2 regions of the Psychrobacillus sp. PGGUH221 genome follow, and region 2 is predicted to be linked to the other one. Evidence: riboswitches for the same ligand, from Rfam matches in the RefSeq annotation. Region 2 holds a riboswitch; the other holds the start of a gene.

Region 1 (9,015 bases), on a different contig from region 2:
TACTCTCTACGAAGTATTTTCCCATTCCTGGAATGGCAAATATCCGCTCAATAACAAAAGTCCCTGTTAATATACCAGCAAGCATTGTTCCTAAAATAGTTACAACCGGCATAAGGGCATTTCTTAACGCATGTCGCACGACGATTCTCACCGGTGAAAGACCTTTTGCCCGGGCCATTTTTATATAGTCCTGAGTCAATACTTCGAGCATGCTAGATCTCGTTAATCGTGCAATTATTGCTGTAGGACCTGTTGCAAGAGCTAAAGTAGGTAATATCATATGTATCGGGCTGCTCCAAGTAGCCGCTGGAAACCATTCCAAGTTTACTGCCAATTGTTGAATAAGTAAGGTTGCTAGCACGAAATTCGGGACAGAAATCCCTACAACGGCAAAAGTCATTGCTAAGTAGTCAATTATTCCGTTGTGCCGGAGTGCAGCAAGCGTCCCTAAGATAATTCCAGATATTAAAGCGACTAGTATCGTAACCATTCCCAACTCAAAAGATATTGGGAATCCCCTTGCAAGTAATTCATTTACGGAGTCATTCGGCTTTTTAATCGATGGTCCAAAGTCAAATGTCACAATCGACTTTAAATAATACAAATACTGAACATGCATCGGTTCATCAAGTTTGTAAAACTTTTCTAAGTTTGCTTGAATCGTAGGATTAGATGTCCTTTCTCCTTCAAATGGAGACCCTGGAACCGAATGCATTAATATGAAGGTTACGGTAGCAATGATAAGAATCGTAGCAATCATCATAATAAAACGTTTAATAATATATTTCGCCATAAGCAAACTCCCCCCTTAACAAAATTTCGTTTGCATTGCTAGCTCTACCATTACAAGCATCGCCCGGTATGCTTCTAATATATCTTTTGCCTCGAACTTAACTATTGTCGTTCCTTCTATAATTTCACAACCAGGTATAAGTGCCGCCCATTCCGCTTGACCATAATTAACAAATTCAATACGTAATGTTGGATTTTTAGGAGGGGTGAGCGGTTTGATTTGATCTCTATTACTAATCGCTACAGCTACCTTTTCTCTCAATAGTGCATGTGCTTTTTGTGGATGCAATGTCTTAACCGCTGATCTTGAGATAGACTCTTTCACTACTGCAGTGACAACTCCAGGAATCAGTGCCTCAGCTTCTTTACACGCACCATCATCGCCTGCAACCATAATAACTGGTACACCAAAGTGCCCTGCTACATATGCATTTAATCCCAGTTCACCAATTTCTACATCGTTTATATACATATTTCTAACTCCGAATATCATTGAGTGACTCATTACTCCAGGTTGTCCTGCTCTCGAATGATAACCAGCAAATACTGCACCAAGGTAAGATTCATCTAATGCCTGCACCATCGAAAACGGCTTCACATCTCCCGTTATTAAAGAAGCTTCTGGATGCAACTCTTCTACTAAAATATTATTCATTTTAGAGTGACTATCATTAACTAAAATCTCTTTTACACCTACAGATAGAGCACCTTCTACAATTGCATTTGCCTCTTGTGTCATTATACGGCGAGCACGTTCATAATTATGCTTACTGGAGTCCACAAAAGTATGATCCGGCAAACCTGTGATTCCTTCCATATCAATTGAAAGAAAAAGCTTCATTTCCATCCCCCTTAATCATTTCACCCATCAAAATAAATATAACTTTATCAAAATATATAGAAAATTACAATATGTCTAAATATTTATAATGCCTTTTTTTTGGTAAATACACGGATTTGATGAGTAATGCGAACATTAACAAAAAATTTTAAACAAAGGAATAGATTAAGGATTTTACACACAAAAAAAGCAAATGCGCTTTTAAAAAGGCATTTGCTCCTGCGCCGTTTCACTTGCTCGTCGCAGTTAAGTTCGGTTGCTCCTGCGTAGCATAGCTACTCGTCGCAGTTGAGATCGTTGCTCCTGCGTTGCGGTTGCTACTCGTCGCAGTTAAGTTCGTTTGCTCCTGCGTTGCGGTTGCTACTCGTCGCAGTTAAGTTCGTTGCTCCTGCGTTGCCGTAGCTAACAATAATATCCTTAGTAACGAGGACCGAAGAAAGGACGTTGGAATGGTTGTTGGAATCCTCCTTGCGGATATGGGTATGCTTGTAGGGGTGGATTCACAACTACGTTTCGATTGGTCTCTGTAAAGTAATGCTGTGGAACATTTACAATATGCTCGCGATTCACATTAACGATTGGATGAATTACAGGTTGCATTCTCGGTATAAAGGAATCACGTACACGATATTGCGGTGGACATACAATTGGCTGCGCAGGTGGTTGTTGCCATGGGGATACTTGAGGTTGATGGCATGAATGACAAGGTCTATGATGATATTGGTTCACAATAAATTCACCTCCTTCTTGCACTTATATTAGTAAATGCAAAAGCAGGCTATAGAAACTAGACAAACACCTCAGTTAATTACAAATAAAAATGAACCCGAATAACTAATCAACCCCTTTGCCAGTATATAGACAAGGGGGTTGATTAGTTCAAAACTCTGTGTGGTGTAAAATAAATACTTTCTTTCTCTATTGATCAAATGGGATCTTCAAAAAAGAAGTTTTATATTTAACTCGATACACTTCTTACGAATGGGTAACTGAAGTGAACGAGGTGAAACCAAAGCCAAAATTCTTTCCATATAGCTCTTTAAATCAAATAAAACCTCTTCTTAGAAACAAGAAGAGGTTTACACGTCGTTAAGTGATTATTCTCTTCTTATCTTCAAGCCTAAAAGCTTTTGGAATTAGCACAGTGCAAAAATGCCTGTTGCTGAGGTATCCTAGGGCCAAGTCCCTCCACCTCTCTTGATAAGAAAGTTGTTATATTTGATTAATACCCACTATACAGATAGAAATTATATATGTCAATACTATTTTTTATTTAATCAAACTTTTCCAGTCATTATAAATAATTTATAGGTTAAATATTATGAGGTGTGTTTTGATGGAAGTATGCGAATATGAGATAATGGCAACATGCATTCAATGTAAAAGTGAGGTTTTGATATGATTCAAACGATGGGCATTACAACCGATCACGAAATAATATGTGATTTTCCTCTCCATGATATTAAAAATAAAACGTTTGAATGGTATTGGATTGATATTGGAGAACCTTCTCAAGAAGAAGAGAATCTTCTTAGCTCTTTTTTCCATTTCCATCCGCTAGCAATAGAAGACTGTTTACTAAGACTTCAACGTCCAAAGTTAGACCATTATGATGGGTATGCGTTTTATGTTCTACATACCATTAATGAAGAAACGTTAGAAGCGGAAGAACTAGATATTTTTGTTGGAAAGGATTATGTTGTCACCTTCCACTTTCCACCTATGCATGAATTGGCTCAAGCACGAGAACGCATTATTCGAAATTCAGAAGGCTGGGAACGTGGGGCCATGCATGCAACCTATCATATCGTCGATAAAGTAGTGGATGCTTATTTTCCAATCGTCTATAAAATTGAGGATTATTTGAATGAAGTAGAAGACAAGCTTTCTTCAGATATGAGACATTTATCTATAGATCAAGTTTTTGACTTACGTAGTGATTTGCTTAGATTACGTAGAACAGTGATACCTATGCGGGATTTATTGTACCGTATTATGAATTCCGAACGAATAAATTTACAACACTCTGAACGTGCATATTTTGGAGACATTTATGATCACTTGCTAAAGCTCACGGAAATGATTGAATCTAATCGAGAACTTACTGCAGATATTAGAGACAGTCATATGTCGATTAACTCTAGTCGAATGAATCGGATTATGATGATTTTAACGATCGTATCCACCGTTTTTATACCATTGACATTTATCGTAGGAGTATACGGAATGAATTTTGCGTATATGCCTGAGCTAGAGTGGAAATATGGTTATTTTGTCGTGATGGGATTGATCGTTGTTATTGCTCTTTCCATGCTTGCTTGGTTTAAATTTAAAGGCTGGTTTTCTCTATTTAAAAACTAAAAAAGAGCTGACGTCGTAATGTCAGCTCCTTTTTTATTTTACGTTACCGGTCCAATAGTAAAATAATGCAGTAAAAGTGAGTTTTTGAGCATGGGTCAAGTCATGTGCAAGCGACACATGCACGTTTACTGCTTGTATTTCAAATGCAGGATGAGTTGCATAAGGAAAAATTCCAAAACGGTACGTAGCTAACCGTTTTCCATTGGAATCATCGACATCAATATCTCCATACATACTTTTTGCTTCCATTTGCAGTATCTTCTCATTGTTCGCATTAAAAATAATGGCTCTATTTTTAACTGAAAAAGGAGGCATGACAACAGTGGATAAATGGTTTTTTGTGTGGTCATAAACTTTTATCTGCATAAATTTTAATTTATTTTTCAAAGTGAATTGACTGACTATACTATCATCCATTGTTTTTAAATTGTATGTAATGGGTATCAACATTCCCTTTTGAAAGATCTCAAATGCAGATAGCATCTTCTTAACTCCATGGTCCTTAGCAGGTTCAATCTTATATAAACGTTCTCCTCTTCCTGAAACTAAGTAGGTAACTGGAATAATAGATACATCCCTTTGAAAATTAAGTTCTTTTATGGGAAATTCAGCAGAATAATATTCACTATCTATTTGCTGCTCTTTCGGTAATTTGTCTGCAGCATTTTGAATGACAAAAGAAGTACTAAACAATATAAAAACCGTAAATCCTATTAAAAAATGAGTCTCAAAATCGTACAACAGTACATCTCTAAAAATAACTACTAAAACTATGTATAGGCCAAATATTAGTATCGATCCTAGCTTTGTATATTTTGCAGCACGTTCGTATATATGTTGCATAGCCCATCACTCCTTCTTTTATGCTTACGAATGAACATTTGAAATGGTTTCATTATGATAAAGCATTCCAAAGTAAGGGATTGAATCTTGATCTATAGAAAAAAACCTTTAGAAGACCTATTTTAAGGGACTTCTAAAGGTTTTTTAGTGTTTTTCAATTGCACGAACGTATAATTTTTTCAAGAAATATCCTAATACATATAAACTAATAAGCGCAAAAGCAATTAGTAATAGGTCCTCTACTGCAGTTGGCAAACTTAGAGGAACTATAAAAATGCTGAATAAGACAAATAAATAAATAATACCTGCAATACCCGCTATAAGCACTACTCCAATAATAGAAAGCTGTGCATAGGTGAGCTGTTTAATATGGTGTCTTTGCCTAATTATTTCAAGAACAATAGCAAGTGCTATGATTGTGAATGTGATAGTAACCTCGCCAAAATACGCGTAGTTTATTAAATATACAACGAGCAGCGTGATCATAATATACTTATAAAATTCATCTATTTGTTTAAGCATATATTCACATCCTTATCAATTAGTAATTCATCTCTAATCGCTGTTTACGATGGATACGTCTAGCAGGACCTGATTCAAATAAACGAGTTTCTTCTTCTGTTTCAGGATGAATACCCGGTACCGAAACAGGCTTACCATTTTCATCTACTGCAACCATTGTTACAAAAGACTCCGTTGTAAGTTTTTCTTCTCCAGTTATTAAATTCATCGAGGTTACTCGAACATAAACTTCCATAGATGAACGACCTGTATTTGAAACAACAGCCTCTAACTCCAATACATCCCCTACTTTTGCAGAAGAAAGGAAATCAACAGAGTCTATTGAAGCAGTTACCACTGCACCTTGCGCATGCTTCATGGACGAAATCGCTGCGATCTCATCGATAAATGCAAGTACCCGTCCACCAAAAATAGTTTGGTGATGATTTGTATCAGGCGGAAGGATCAAGTGGGTTTGTATAGTTCTAGATTGACTCATTGGATTTGTGTTCATCATGTATTACTCCTCAAAATTTTCTTTATTTGCTCTATCGTTTTTTCGTAAAGCATATCAGTTATAGTATAGCATGAAGATCATTCAGTGTTCGAAGATGAAGCTGCGGCACTTGAAGCTGCGATTGTTGAAATCATCATTGCCTGTTGTGCTTGAAGTAGCATTTCAAGCGATGTTGCCATTGAGATGGCCGCTGTAGTATAAGTGTCTTTGGAAGCTCTCATTTCCCATCCAAGAGCGATAGATAGAGCACTATCCTTATACCAAGAGAATAGTTTCATACTCGCTAGTGATTCATATGTTGTAACTATTGCTTGTAGTTGTTCTTCATTCATTTTCAGTGCAGCCATAAATCCAATCATAGGATATTGAGGGGCTGATGTTTTTATCTTTACACTTTTTAATCCATCTCGAATAATGACTGCACGTTTCACCAAGTCTTCCTCATATTCAGCATTTGTATACGTTAGTACCTGCGACATCCATTGTAGTTCATTTCCGGAGTAGAATTTATAATTTCTAAGCTCCTGATAGTAGCGATTCATCGTTTCTGCACGGACAGCGGTATCTCCATTTAATTTCCCTAAAAACATGGCATAGGGATAATCGTCTGTTGATGTTAAAAACCGATGGTGCTTCTTCATATCCGCCATTAGCTGTTTAGACCGTTCCATTTCCTCTGTCCAGTTTACTTTGTCATCTGACATCAATAACGCTGCTAAATAAGTATAACTATTTACTTTAAAGGAAGAGTTTTTTAATGCTTCTATCTTCTCTAATAATAAATCTACAGCTTGTTGTGGCTCTTGGCCTGCTACATCTAATGTAGCAATGAAAAGCGGGTTTAAGTGTGAACGTAATGGAGAGAATATACCCGCTTTCTTTTTAATAACGATCTCTATTTCCTTGAATCTACTTTCATTTAGTTCTTTATCTAGCGTCACATAATAACCAGCAAGCGAGAGAGTGACACGTTTATCAACACCCCAGCTTAATAATTTTTTTAAAGTGTTGAATGTCTCTTCTATTTTTTGATTAATCGTCATAGTCAATCACTCCTTTTCTTTTTTACGCGCTTTACTCTAAAATAGTTTCAAGTTTTGTTATAATCATTCTAACAAGAAAAGTAGGTGTTTTAGGATGCGCATTAATAAATTTTTAAGTGAAGCTGGAATTGTCTCAAGACGTGGTGCCGATAAATGGATAACAGATGGTAGAGTAACTATCAATGGAATGATGGCTGAACTTGGAAGTAAAGTGGAAGCTGGAGACGACGTGCGTGTAGACGGAAAACCGATTGCCGTTGAACAACCATTAGTGTATCTCGTTTTGAATAAACCGGTCGGTATCACCAGCACAACAGAACGTCACGTAAAAGGTAATATTGTCGATTTTGTCAATCACCCACTTCGTATTTTTCATATTGGTCGCTTAGATAAAGATTCGGATGGATTAATTTTGATGACGAATGATGGAGACATAGTGAATGAAATATTACGGGCTGAAAATAAACATGAAAAAGAATATATTGTTACTGTAAATGAAAGAATAACCGATTCATTCATTGAAAAAATGGCTTCTGGTGTAAATATTTTAGGAACGAAAACACTACCCGCAAAAGTAAAAAAAGTTGGTCAAAATACTTTTAATATAACTCTTACACAAGGTTTAAACAGACAAATAAGAAGAATGTGTTCTGCACTAGGATTTACTGTGAAGAGATTACAACGTATTCGTATTATGAATATAACATTAGAAGGTCTATCTATTGGAGAATGGAGAGAATTGACCGATTTAGAGAAAAAAGAATTGTTTTCTACGCTTAACTATTCACCAAAAAGGTAATAGAACCTTAGGAGGTGGAGAATATGCTTGCGTTAAAAAGCACGGAAAATATGACGGGCGTATTAATTAGTGGTGATTTTTGGGATTTAGATGAGCTTTGCTCTGCAATACATCATCTGACGGGAAAAGAAGATCGATATATGGACTGGCAAGGAGCTCGAATGCGTTTATTAGGTGTGACATCCGAAATACGTTATGCCTATCAAGGAAATCGCAATATTGATTTTGTAGCAAATGGCTTACACAAAGAAATGATGAAATCCCATGACTTTATAGCTCCAGAAAATAATATTTATTACTCTACCGAGATTTTGTGGCCTGAGCTAGTTTTCTCATTTATTGCCTTAAATGATTTTATCCAGTTATATAAAAAATACGAATTTGCGAATGATTTTGATTTGCATATTGTAAATGTTCGCAAATTCCAAGCACTTATTTCGGAAGCATGGAAGGATATATTAACAAACGAAGAGTACGCAGTAATACTGAGTGCTGTTTATTCACCAGAAACAACTGTAGAAGAATATGCAATTCAGTATATTGATATGTTAAATCTATCTTATATTGAGATGACTAAAGAGCAACGAACTAAATCTTTTTCTTCAATCGTCCAAAATATCGTAATGGAAAATGGCGAATATGAGGCTATCAAGAAAAAAGTAATTGCGGAAGCTAGTAAAACAAAAAGTGCTATACACGATTTACGTTTTAATGTGAACTACCCAGAACAGATTGAATGGTAATCACTTGACATGAAACCATTTTGTTTCGTATTATTTTATATGAAACCATTTGGTTTTATTTTTTTTGGAGAAAGAAGGATATTATGTGGGAAATAAACTTAAAGATATTATACAAACAGTCACTATAAATGCACCTATTCAAAAAGTATGGGAAAATGTATCAACCGCTGATGGGATTGCAAAATGGTTTATGCCGAATGACTTTCAATTAGAAGAGGGATACGAGTTTCATATTCAATCTCCTTTCGGTCCATCCCCTTGTAAAGTAACAGAAGTAGACCCGCCAAATAAGCTTTCTTTTATTTGGGATACAGAAGGATGGTTTGTTTCATTTATTTTAAAAGAGATGGACGATAAAACAGAATTTACTCTTATTCATGGCGGTTGGAAAGAAGCAGATGACAAACTTATAAAACCGAATGAAAAAAGTTCTGTTATCCGTGATAGAATGGCTCATGGTTGGGAAGGAATCGTACAAGAGCGTTTAAGAAAGGCTATTGAAAATTAAGTGGAAACTTCTGCAAAAAAGTATGATGTATTTCAGGCCATAGCCGATCCAACTCGCAGAGAGGTTC
Region 2 (9,015 bases):
TGGAATGATTATGAAAAATTATTATTGTTGATTGACGATAAGGAACAAAAACTAGAGAAATTAATAGAGATCTGGTTGGAGAGACAAGAATGATGAATGTTAATGGTTATAAAGTCCACTTAATTCAAAAAAATGTGAGATAGTCCCTATTAAATTAAAAATTCAATATTAACTTTCTCGTTTTTAGCCGATATAATCAGAAAGATATACTATGTCCTAGTTTTAGAAATAGTAAATTTATCCTTATTAAGGCAATTATATCTTAAAAAAAACAGAAAGTAGATGAAATATGAAAATTTCTATCAAATGGAAAATAATTATTACTGTAATGATTTTAATTGTAATTAGTATGACTGCATTAAGTTTTATAAGTACTTTTACGATTAAAGACAAAACGGAAGAGAGTTTAACTGATCAAAGTCATGTATTAGTGAACGAAATGTCCTCTTCCATTCAAAATTATCTCAGTGTCTATGAAAAGGGGGTTATGCAAATATCCACTACAAAGGAAGTGGTGGATTTTCAAGCGGAATCTAGTACTTCAGATGCAATCATTGCTTCACAGCTAGAGAAACAATTAGATTCTAAATTTACTGAGTTTACAACGTTGTACGACGCGGTTGCTTCCGTTTACTATGCATTACCGAACAAACATATTGAAATAATACCTGAAGCTGATTTAGGGAAAGACTTCGACGCAACAACGAGAGATTGGTATAAAAATGCAGTAGCCAATAAAGATGATTTTAATTGGTCCAAACCTTATTTAGATGCTGCAACGGGAGAATATGCAATTTCTGGTGCAAAAGCAGTACTTAAGAAAGGTCAAGTTGTTGGAGTTGTCGGAATTGATATATTACTTTCGAAGTTAACAGAAACAATTTCATCCAATGAGTTAGGATTTGAAGGTTTTCCGATTATCGTGGAGAACGACGGCACAGCAATTGTTCATCCTACCATGTTTGGTGAGAATTTGTCAGAATATGCTTATATTAATAAAATATTTTCTAGTTCTTTAAATGAAGGAGTAGTCAAAGATACTTCCGAAGGACTTTCAACGGTTACTGTATTTACGACAATACCTGATTTGAACTGGAAGCTTGGTGCAGTATACGAGCAAGAAAAAGTTAATCAAACAGCTGACAGTATTCGAAATCTCATTTTAGTTATTACTGCTGTTATATTAGTGCTGATGTTTATTGTGCTATATTACACTACCCATCACATTTTAAAACCGATAGATCAATTAAAAAAACTAATGGATTCGGTTGCAGAAGGAGATTTAACTGTTCACGCGAACGTAAAGTCATCCGATGAAATTGGACAATTAGCTAAAAATTTCAATAAAATGACGGAGAGCATGCATGAAATTATTCAAGTAGTAAAAGAATCTGCAAGTAATGTTCAAGTAAGTTCTGAAAGTCTTAGTGCAGTTGCAGAGGAAACAACTGCATCATCAGAACAAGTATCCGTAGCTGTGGGTGAAATAGCTGAAGGTGCTTCAAAATCTGCTGAAGATGCGGAAGAAGTAACAGATAGCTCTTCACATTTAAGTAATCAAATTAATTTAATTAATGAAAAATCGCTTGTAATGACTGATATTGCTACGAAAGCAAATAAAATGAATGCAAATGGCCAAAAACAAATGGGTGAACTTAAATCATCCTTTAACAATTGGGAGTCCAATTTAAAGTCTATGTCTGATGTAGTCGATACTTTAGAAAACAAAGTAAAAGCTATTGGAGGGGTTATGGAAACCATCATGGAGATTTCTGCTCAAACAAATCTACTTGCATTAAATGCAAGTATAGAAGCAGCAAGAGCTGGTGAACATGGAAAAGGTTTTGCGGTAGTAGCAGAGGAAGTAAGAAAGCTTGCTGAGCAATCTGCCAGAGCGACTGAAGATGTTAAAAAGACTATTACTGAATTACAGAAAGAATCCGTTTTAGTAAGCCAACAAATGACTGAAACTAGGGAAACTTTCCGTATACAAGGGACAGTAGTTACAGATACGGAAATAACATTTAGTGAAATCTCAAATTTAATGGAGAATATGCAATCCTCTATTGATGAGGTTTCCGACGAAATTAACCAAGTTTCTAAATACAAAGAACAAGTAGTTGAAACGATTCAAATGATGGCAGCGACTTCTCAACAAACTGCTGCTGCATGCGAGGAAGTTAGTGCATCTTCAGACGAACAGCTTCGGGCAATCCAATCCGTTGCAGATGCTTCTGAAACATTAACAGAACTTAGCGATAAATTAGCAGAAGCAGTGAATCGTTTTAAAGTATAATAATCCATTGCTTAAATGTTCAGAAAATGATAGTATAAAAAATAATGTAGTAGAATAACAAAAAATATACTCTTATCAAGAGAAGCAGAGGGAAATGGCCCTGTGAAGCTTCAGCAACCTCTGACACATGTCAGAAAGGTGCTAACTCCTACAAGATATCAATCTTGAAAGATAAGAACTGAGAGCATTTGCTTACCCTCTTTTCTTATTTATTAGAAGAGAGGGTTTTTATTTTTACGGAAATGAGGAGAAATGTATGCCAATTAAGATTCCCAAACAATTGCCAGCAGCTGAATTGCTGAAGAAAGAAAAGATTTTTATCATGGACGAGGAGCGCGCAATTGCTCAGGATATCCGTCCTCTAAACATAATTATATTAAATCTAATGCCAGAAAAAGAAAAAACGGAATTACAACTACTAAGACTATTAGGTAATACACCATTACAAGTGAATGTTACATTTATGAATACAGCAACACATGAATCCAAAAATGTAAGTAAAACGCATCTAGACACTTTCTATACTACTTTTGAAGAGATTAAACTTCGCAAATATGATGGGATGATTATTACTGGAGCACCAATTGAACATTTGAATTTTGAAGATGTAAATTATTGGAGTGAGATGACAGAAATAATGGATTGGTCGAAAACAAACGTCACTTCTGTCTTACATATATGTTGGGGTGCACAAGCTGCACTTTATCATCATTATGGAATTGGTAAATTTGAATTGTCTAAGAAATGCTTTGGTGTATTTTCTCACCGTTTATCCGATCCAACTGTGAATTTAGTCCGTGGTTTCAATGACGAGTTTTATGCGCCCGTTTCTCGTTATACTTCTGTTTCATATGATGAAATAATAACTGATTCCAGACTTAATCTGCTTTCTAATTCTGAAGATGCAGGGGTATTCCTTGTAATATCAAATGACGAAAAGCATATCATGATTACTGGTCATTTAGAATATGATGCAACAACTTTAGCGGAAGAATATGCTCGGGATGTGAATAAAGGTATTGAAATCGATGTACCTGAAAATTATTTTCCTAATAATGATCCTTCGACACAACCATTAAATTCTTGGCGTTCGCATACTCATTTATTGTTTTCTAATTGGTTAAATTATTATGTCTATCAAGAAACGCCATACGAATGGGAATAATTCAGAAGAGGCTGAGAAAGACTTTTCTTTCGTTCAGCCTCTTGTTCTATTTTTTTATTGAAATATTTGGTCAATTCTATCTATTTCTTGTTTTGTTAATTGAACATCTACAGTTTTCAAATTATCTATAACTTGTTCAGGTTTTTTAGCCCCTGGAATAATCACATCAATATTTTCTTTTGTTAAATACCATGCAAGCACAATATTAGAAACACCTACATTTTTATCAATGGCAATTTGGCGAAGCTGCTCTACCTTTTCTAAGTTGTTAATATATGTTTCTCCTTGGAATAACGGATTTTTTGTGAGACCTTCTCTAAAAGTACTGCCTTTATCATACTTACCTGTTAATAAGCCCGAAGCAAGCGGAAAATAAGGAATAAAGGAAATATTACGTTCATTTGTATATGGAAGCAAATCCTTTTCTGCATCGAGTTTTAATAAGTTATATCCAGATTGAAGAACTTCAATATAACCATCTTGGTTACCTTCTTTTAACTGTTCTAAAGTAAAATTGGATACTCCAATTGCACGGATTTTTCCTTCTTCCTTTAAACGTTGAAGAGTACCAACTGCTTCAGCTTTTGGTGTGTTTTCATCGGGGAAATGAATATAGAATAAATCAATATAGTCCGTTTGAAGACGTTTTAAACTGTTTTCCACAGTTTCTCTTAAAAATGCAGGTGAGTTGTCAATGACTACTTTTTCACCGGTCATTTTATGTGCGCCCTTAGTAGCAAGAATTATTTCACTACGTTTCTTCGTTTCTTTTAATACTTCCCCAATTAACTCTTCTGATCTTCCGATGCCGTAAATAAAGGCAGTATCTAGAAAACTAATCCCATGATTAAGTGCTGTAAGCACAATGTCTTTTCCGGTTTCATCATTTAAATTCGGAAATAAATTATGGCCACCAACTGCATTTGTTCCAAGGCCAACGGGATTTACAAATAATCCGGTTTTACCAATTTCTACTTTTTTACTCATAGTAGTAAAAACAACTCCTTTTCAATATATTCTAGTATAATATTACCAATAATGTCCTTTTACTCAAAGAATTTTGGTTTATCAAAAGAAATGGGGAAGGAGGTTCATAATATTTATTGAACTATGTTTTAAAGGAGATGATTAGATTGTCAAATTCAACTAATTTTCATGCTGACTTTATTCGAAATATACGGTCAAAATTGGAGGAATTGAAAAGTGATACAAAGAAAGCGATCATGCAAATGGAGGAAGAATCCATTTTTTGGTCACCAAACGAACAATCAAATAGTGTAGATGTACTGGTGAAGCATATGAGTGGAAACTTAAATTCTCGTTGGACAGACTTTTTAACAACTGATGGAGAAAAAAAAGACAGAGATCGTGATAGTGAATTCGAAAGTACGATAGAATCACGGGAAGAGTTGCTTAAAGTGTGGGAAAATGGGTGTGATGCATTTTTCAAAGCGATAGACAGTATAGAAGAAAAACACTTACTTCAAACTATTTATATTCGCAATAAACCACATACTGTTTTGGAAGCAATCATTCGGAGTATTACACATATTTCAATTCATGTGGGACAGGTAATATATATAGCCAAACAAGTTACACCAGAAGACAAGTGGACAACTTTGTCGATACCTAAAAGAAAGGATAAGAAGTAATGAATTCAAATTTTACTTATATTCATAGTTCTCCACAAATTTCAGATGAGAATAAAAAATATCCAGCATTATTTTTATTGCATGGAATGGGAAGTAATGAAAACGATTTGGTTGGACTCGTTTCTAACTTAAAGGAGAAATGCCATATATTTAGTATACGTGGGCCAATTTCTCAACCACCTGGATATGCCTTTTTCACGATAGAGGGTCTCGGAAAACCTCATCGTGCAGTATTTGATCAGGTAGTACAAGATCTTCAGTCATTTATCGAAGAAATAACTAATAATCATTCGATTGATTCAAATAAACTCTTCCTTCTTGGTTTTAGCCAAGGTGCTATATTGACTCAATCATTAGCATTAGTAATGGGTGATAAAATAAAAGGAATTGTTGCACTAAGTGGCTATATTCCGTCGTTTGTGAAAGATGAGTATGCACATCAACCCGTAAATAAATTAAATGCATTTATATCTCATGGCGAATTTGATAATATGCTTCCATTTGAATGGGGAACTGCTAGTAGAGACTATTTCTTAGAAAAGGGAGCAAGTGTTACCTTTAAGAACTATCCTGTTTCACATGGTGTTGCACCAGAAAATCAAAGAGATTTAGTTACCTTTTTAGACGAACTATTAGTGAAATAAAGGATTATCCTCCCCTCTTGAAGAATATGTAAGAGGGGTAATTTTATGAAAAAGGAGTGTTTTTCATGAGGCTAGGATTATCTAAAGATGAAGTAAAACTAAATAAGTATACGACTGAATGGAATACAGAATTTAATAGTGTTAAAGAAGAAATCATGTTGGTAACTAAATTAGAAACAAAACGAATAGAACATATTGGTAGTACAGCAATTAAAGATATGGTGGCAAAACCAATCATCGATATTTTAATCGGCATTGAAGATATAACACATATAGATAACAACATGATGAAAGCTCTGCAAAATATTGGTTTTCTTCCATTGCGAGTGGAAAGGCCGGGAGAAATTGTATTAGCAAAATTTATAGATGATACATACAAAGTAAAAACACATTATATCCATTTAGTCGATTACGATAAAGAGCTTTGGAAAAACTTCATTTTTTTTAGAGATTACTTAAATACTAAAGAAGAGGCAAGAGATGAATATAAAAAGTTAAAAGTAGCTTTAGCTGAAAGAAAAAGTATAAATATAACAACGTATACAAATTTAAAAGAACCTTTTGTGAAAGGTATATTTTCTTTACGTACAAATTAAGAGGTGAAAATTATGATTACAAATTTATATTTTGTTAGACATGCGCATTCTACATATACTACGAATGAACTTGAAAGACCACTATCAGTCCAAGGAAAAGAAGACGCAAAGTTAGTAACCGAACGATTAAAGCTAGAAAACATTGACTTTGTCATTTCTAGCCCATATAAACGGGCGATTCAAACAGTTGAAGGTATTTCCGAGTACCTTGGCTGTAACATTGAGATTAAGAAAGATTTTAGAGAACGAACTTTGTCTTTACTTCCTGTAGAAGATTTTAATAAAGCTATATCAAAAGTATGGTCAAACCCTGATTTCTTTTTTGATGGTGGTGAGTCGAATAAAAAAGCACAACAACGAGGGATTACAGCAACCATGCAAGTTCTAGATGAATACAAAGGAAAAAATGTTGTTATTGGTACACATGGTAACATCATGGTTTTGATCATGAACTTCTTTAATCAGCAATATGATGTTCATTTTTGGGAGATGCTCGCTATGCCAGACATATATAGGCTATCTTTTTATGAGAATCACTTAATAGAAGTTAGAAGAATAGATGAGAATAAAAAGAACTCGTTAAATACCGGATACACCATATATAAACCTATAGAAATTAGTAACGAGGGTAAGAAGTGAAGATTAAAGGCTTAAATCATTTTTTATTTTCAGTATCCGATTTAGAGCAATCAATCAAATTTTATCAAGATGTATTTGATGCAAGGCTACTGGTGAAAGGAAAAAGTACCGCTTATTTTGATTTAAGTGGAATGTGGCTTGCATTAAATGAAGAAAGAAACATATCACGAAATGAAATTAATGAGTCCTATACACATATTGCTTTTACAATAGAGGAAGCCGACTTTGAAAATACACACGTTAGATTAATGGAGTTGGGAGTAAATATACTTGTAGGAAGAGAAAGAGACAAAAGAGACAAGAAGTCTATTTACTTCACTGATCTAGACGGACATAAATTCGAATTTCATACTGGTACATTACAAGACAGACTTGATTACTATAGACTTGAAAAAAAGCATATGGAATTTAATGATTAAATAATATAAACCATAAGGGGAATCTTAAAATGAAAGCCATTATTTTTGATTTTGACGGAACGCTAGCGAATACATTGCCAATTTGTTACTACTCTTTTCAGAGTGTTTTCAAAGAGTTTGATAATAAAGAATTATCTTCAGAAGAAATTAAAGCTATGTTTGGTCCTTCTGAGACTGGAATCATTAGAGAAAACCTTATAAATCATAACAAAGAGAAGGCAATTGAGAAGTTTTATGAAAGCTATTTAGAAAAACATCACCATTTTGTAGAAAGTAACTTAGAAATAGAAGATTTACTAACTTATATAAAAGGATTGGGTATAAAGCTTGGAATCGTTACAGGTAAAGCAAAGAGAAGTTTAGATATTTCTTTAAAAGCGCTCCAAATGGAGGAACTATTCGATGTAATAATAACAGGAGATGATGTACAATTCCCAAAGCCTCATCCAGAAGGAGTAAATAAGGCATTGTCTATTCTAAACGTTCAAAAAGAGGAAGCGGTATTTATCGGAGATAGCGAGGCTGATATTTTAGCAGGCGTTCAAGCAGGAATTTTTACAATTGGAGTACAATGGTTAGAAAATTATCAAGCAGATGATTTTATTACAAAACCAAATCAGATATTCACTAAAATTATGGATTTCAAACATTCTCTCAAGAATCTAAATTACAGCATGTATTCAGGAGAGCTAAAATGAAATTAGCATGTTTACACGCACATCATTCAAATATCGAATATATAGAATCTGCTTTAGTGTCTTATGAAATAGAACTAGTTCATTTTGTAGACCCTGGTCTTGTGAATAGGGTTACTCATGATACTAGTTTCTGTATTTCAGATGCTCAACAAAAAGTTAAGGAACAAATAGAATGGATTTCAAAAAGTAACGTAGATGCAATACTTATAACTTGTACTAACTACGTTGCATTGCTTAATGAGGCTGATCATTTATTATCCATACCAATTATCAAAATCGATGAACCTTTTTTCGAAGTAATAGCTTCAATTGATGAACCACAAGTTATTCTGTTTACTAATCCTGCAACTGTCGAAGGTACTTTGGATAGATTAAATAATTATTTAAGTGATCGTCACAAGAATATAGAGATGGATGTTGTCATAATTGAAGATTCATTTGAACTACTTATGCAGGGTCTAAGTGAGAAATACTATGAAGCAATATCTAAATGCATACATAAATTATTGGAAGCGGAAAATAAAATTATTTCAGTTGCCCAATTATCGATGGTGAATGCTTCTATTCAAGTGGAGAAGGAGACCTCTATTACTATTATTAATCCGCTTCATACTTTAATAGATTCATTGGCTATTCAGTTAAATCTTAAGCATAAATGAGAAGAGCAAGAATCAACATGCAAAAGTTGATTCTTGCTCCATTTTCATTTGAACAATGGAAGATGAAAGTATCATTTGGATTGTACGTTAGTGTGTATTCAGGTGTATGGGAGGTCAGTATTTATATATATCCAAATGCAAAGGGGAAAGGGATCGGTAATTTACTACTGCAAGCACTAACCAAAAAGTCGGAAGTAGCCGGTTATTGGACTTTGCAAGCTGCGATCTTCCATGAAAATAATACAGG

What was found. Region 2 has a riboswitch for S-adenosylmethionine ahead of metA (homoserine O-acetyltransferase MetA). Riboswitches for the same ligand answer to the same signal wherever they lie in the genome.
Region 1: linked by a shared signal. The riboswitch ahead of PGC35_RS17490 (hypothetical protein) and the one ahead of metA (homoserine O-acetyltransferase MetA) in region 2 are both predicted to bind S-adenosylmethionine.

Annotation. Positions count from the first base shown of each region.
Region 1 is NZ_JAQMHQ010000010.1:156,577-165,591, reverse strand. Features, by position in the region: gene PGC35_RS17500 (ABC transporter permease) at 1-793, opposite strand, end outside; gene PGC35_RS17495 (M55 family metallopeptidase) at 809-1,633, opposite strand; gene PGC35_RS17490 (hypothetical protein) at 2,051-2,362, opposite strand; SAM riboswitch class I at 2,739-2,840, opposite strand; gene corA (magnesium/cobalt transporter CorA) at 3,032-3,994, shown strand; gene PGC35_RS17480 (hypothetical protein) at 4,028-4,837, opposite strand; gene PGC35_RS17475 (hypothetical protein) at 4,982-5,359, opposite strand; gene PGC35_RS17470 (acyl-CoA thioesterase) at 5,379-5,855, opposite strand; gene PGC35_RS17465 (DUF4003 family protein) at 5,933-6,898, opposite strand; gene rluF (23S rRNA pseudouridine(2604) synthase RluF) at 6,993-7,697, shown strand; gene PGC35_RS17455 (DUF6904 family protein) at 7,721-8,440, shown strand; gene PGC35_RS17450 (SRPBCC family protein) at 8,526-8,948, shown strand; gene PGC35_RS17445 (ArsR/SmtB family transcription factor) at 8,949-9,015, shown strand, end outside.
Region 2 is NZ_JAQMHQ010000003.1:150,246-159,260, forward strand. Features, by position in the region: gene abc-f (ribosomal protection-like ABC-F family protein) at 1-93, shown strand, start outside; gene PGC35_RS06625 (methyl-accepting chemotaxis protein) at 290-2,296, shown strand; SAM riboswitch class I at 2,366-2,474, shown strand; gene metA (homoserine O-acetyltransferase MetA) at 2,553-3,461, shown strand; gene PGC35_RS06635 (aldo/keto reductase) at 3,516-4,448, opposite strand; gene PGC35_RS06640 (DUF1572 family protein) at 4,586-5,113, shown strand; gene PGC35_RS06645 (alpha/beta hydrolase) at 5,113-5,757, shown strand; gene PGC35_RS06650 (GrpB family protein) at 5,823-6,353, shown strand; gene PGC35_RS06655 (histidine phosphatase family protein) at 6,366-6,992, shown strand; gene fosB (metallothiol transferase FosB) at 6,989-7,411, shown strand; gene PGC35_RS06665 (HAD family hydrolase) at 7,441-8,109, shown strand; gene PGC35_RS06670 (aspartate/glutamate racemase family protein) at 8,106-8,768, shown strand; gene PGC35_RS06675 (GNAT family N-acetyltransferase) at 8,786-9,015, shown strand, end outside.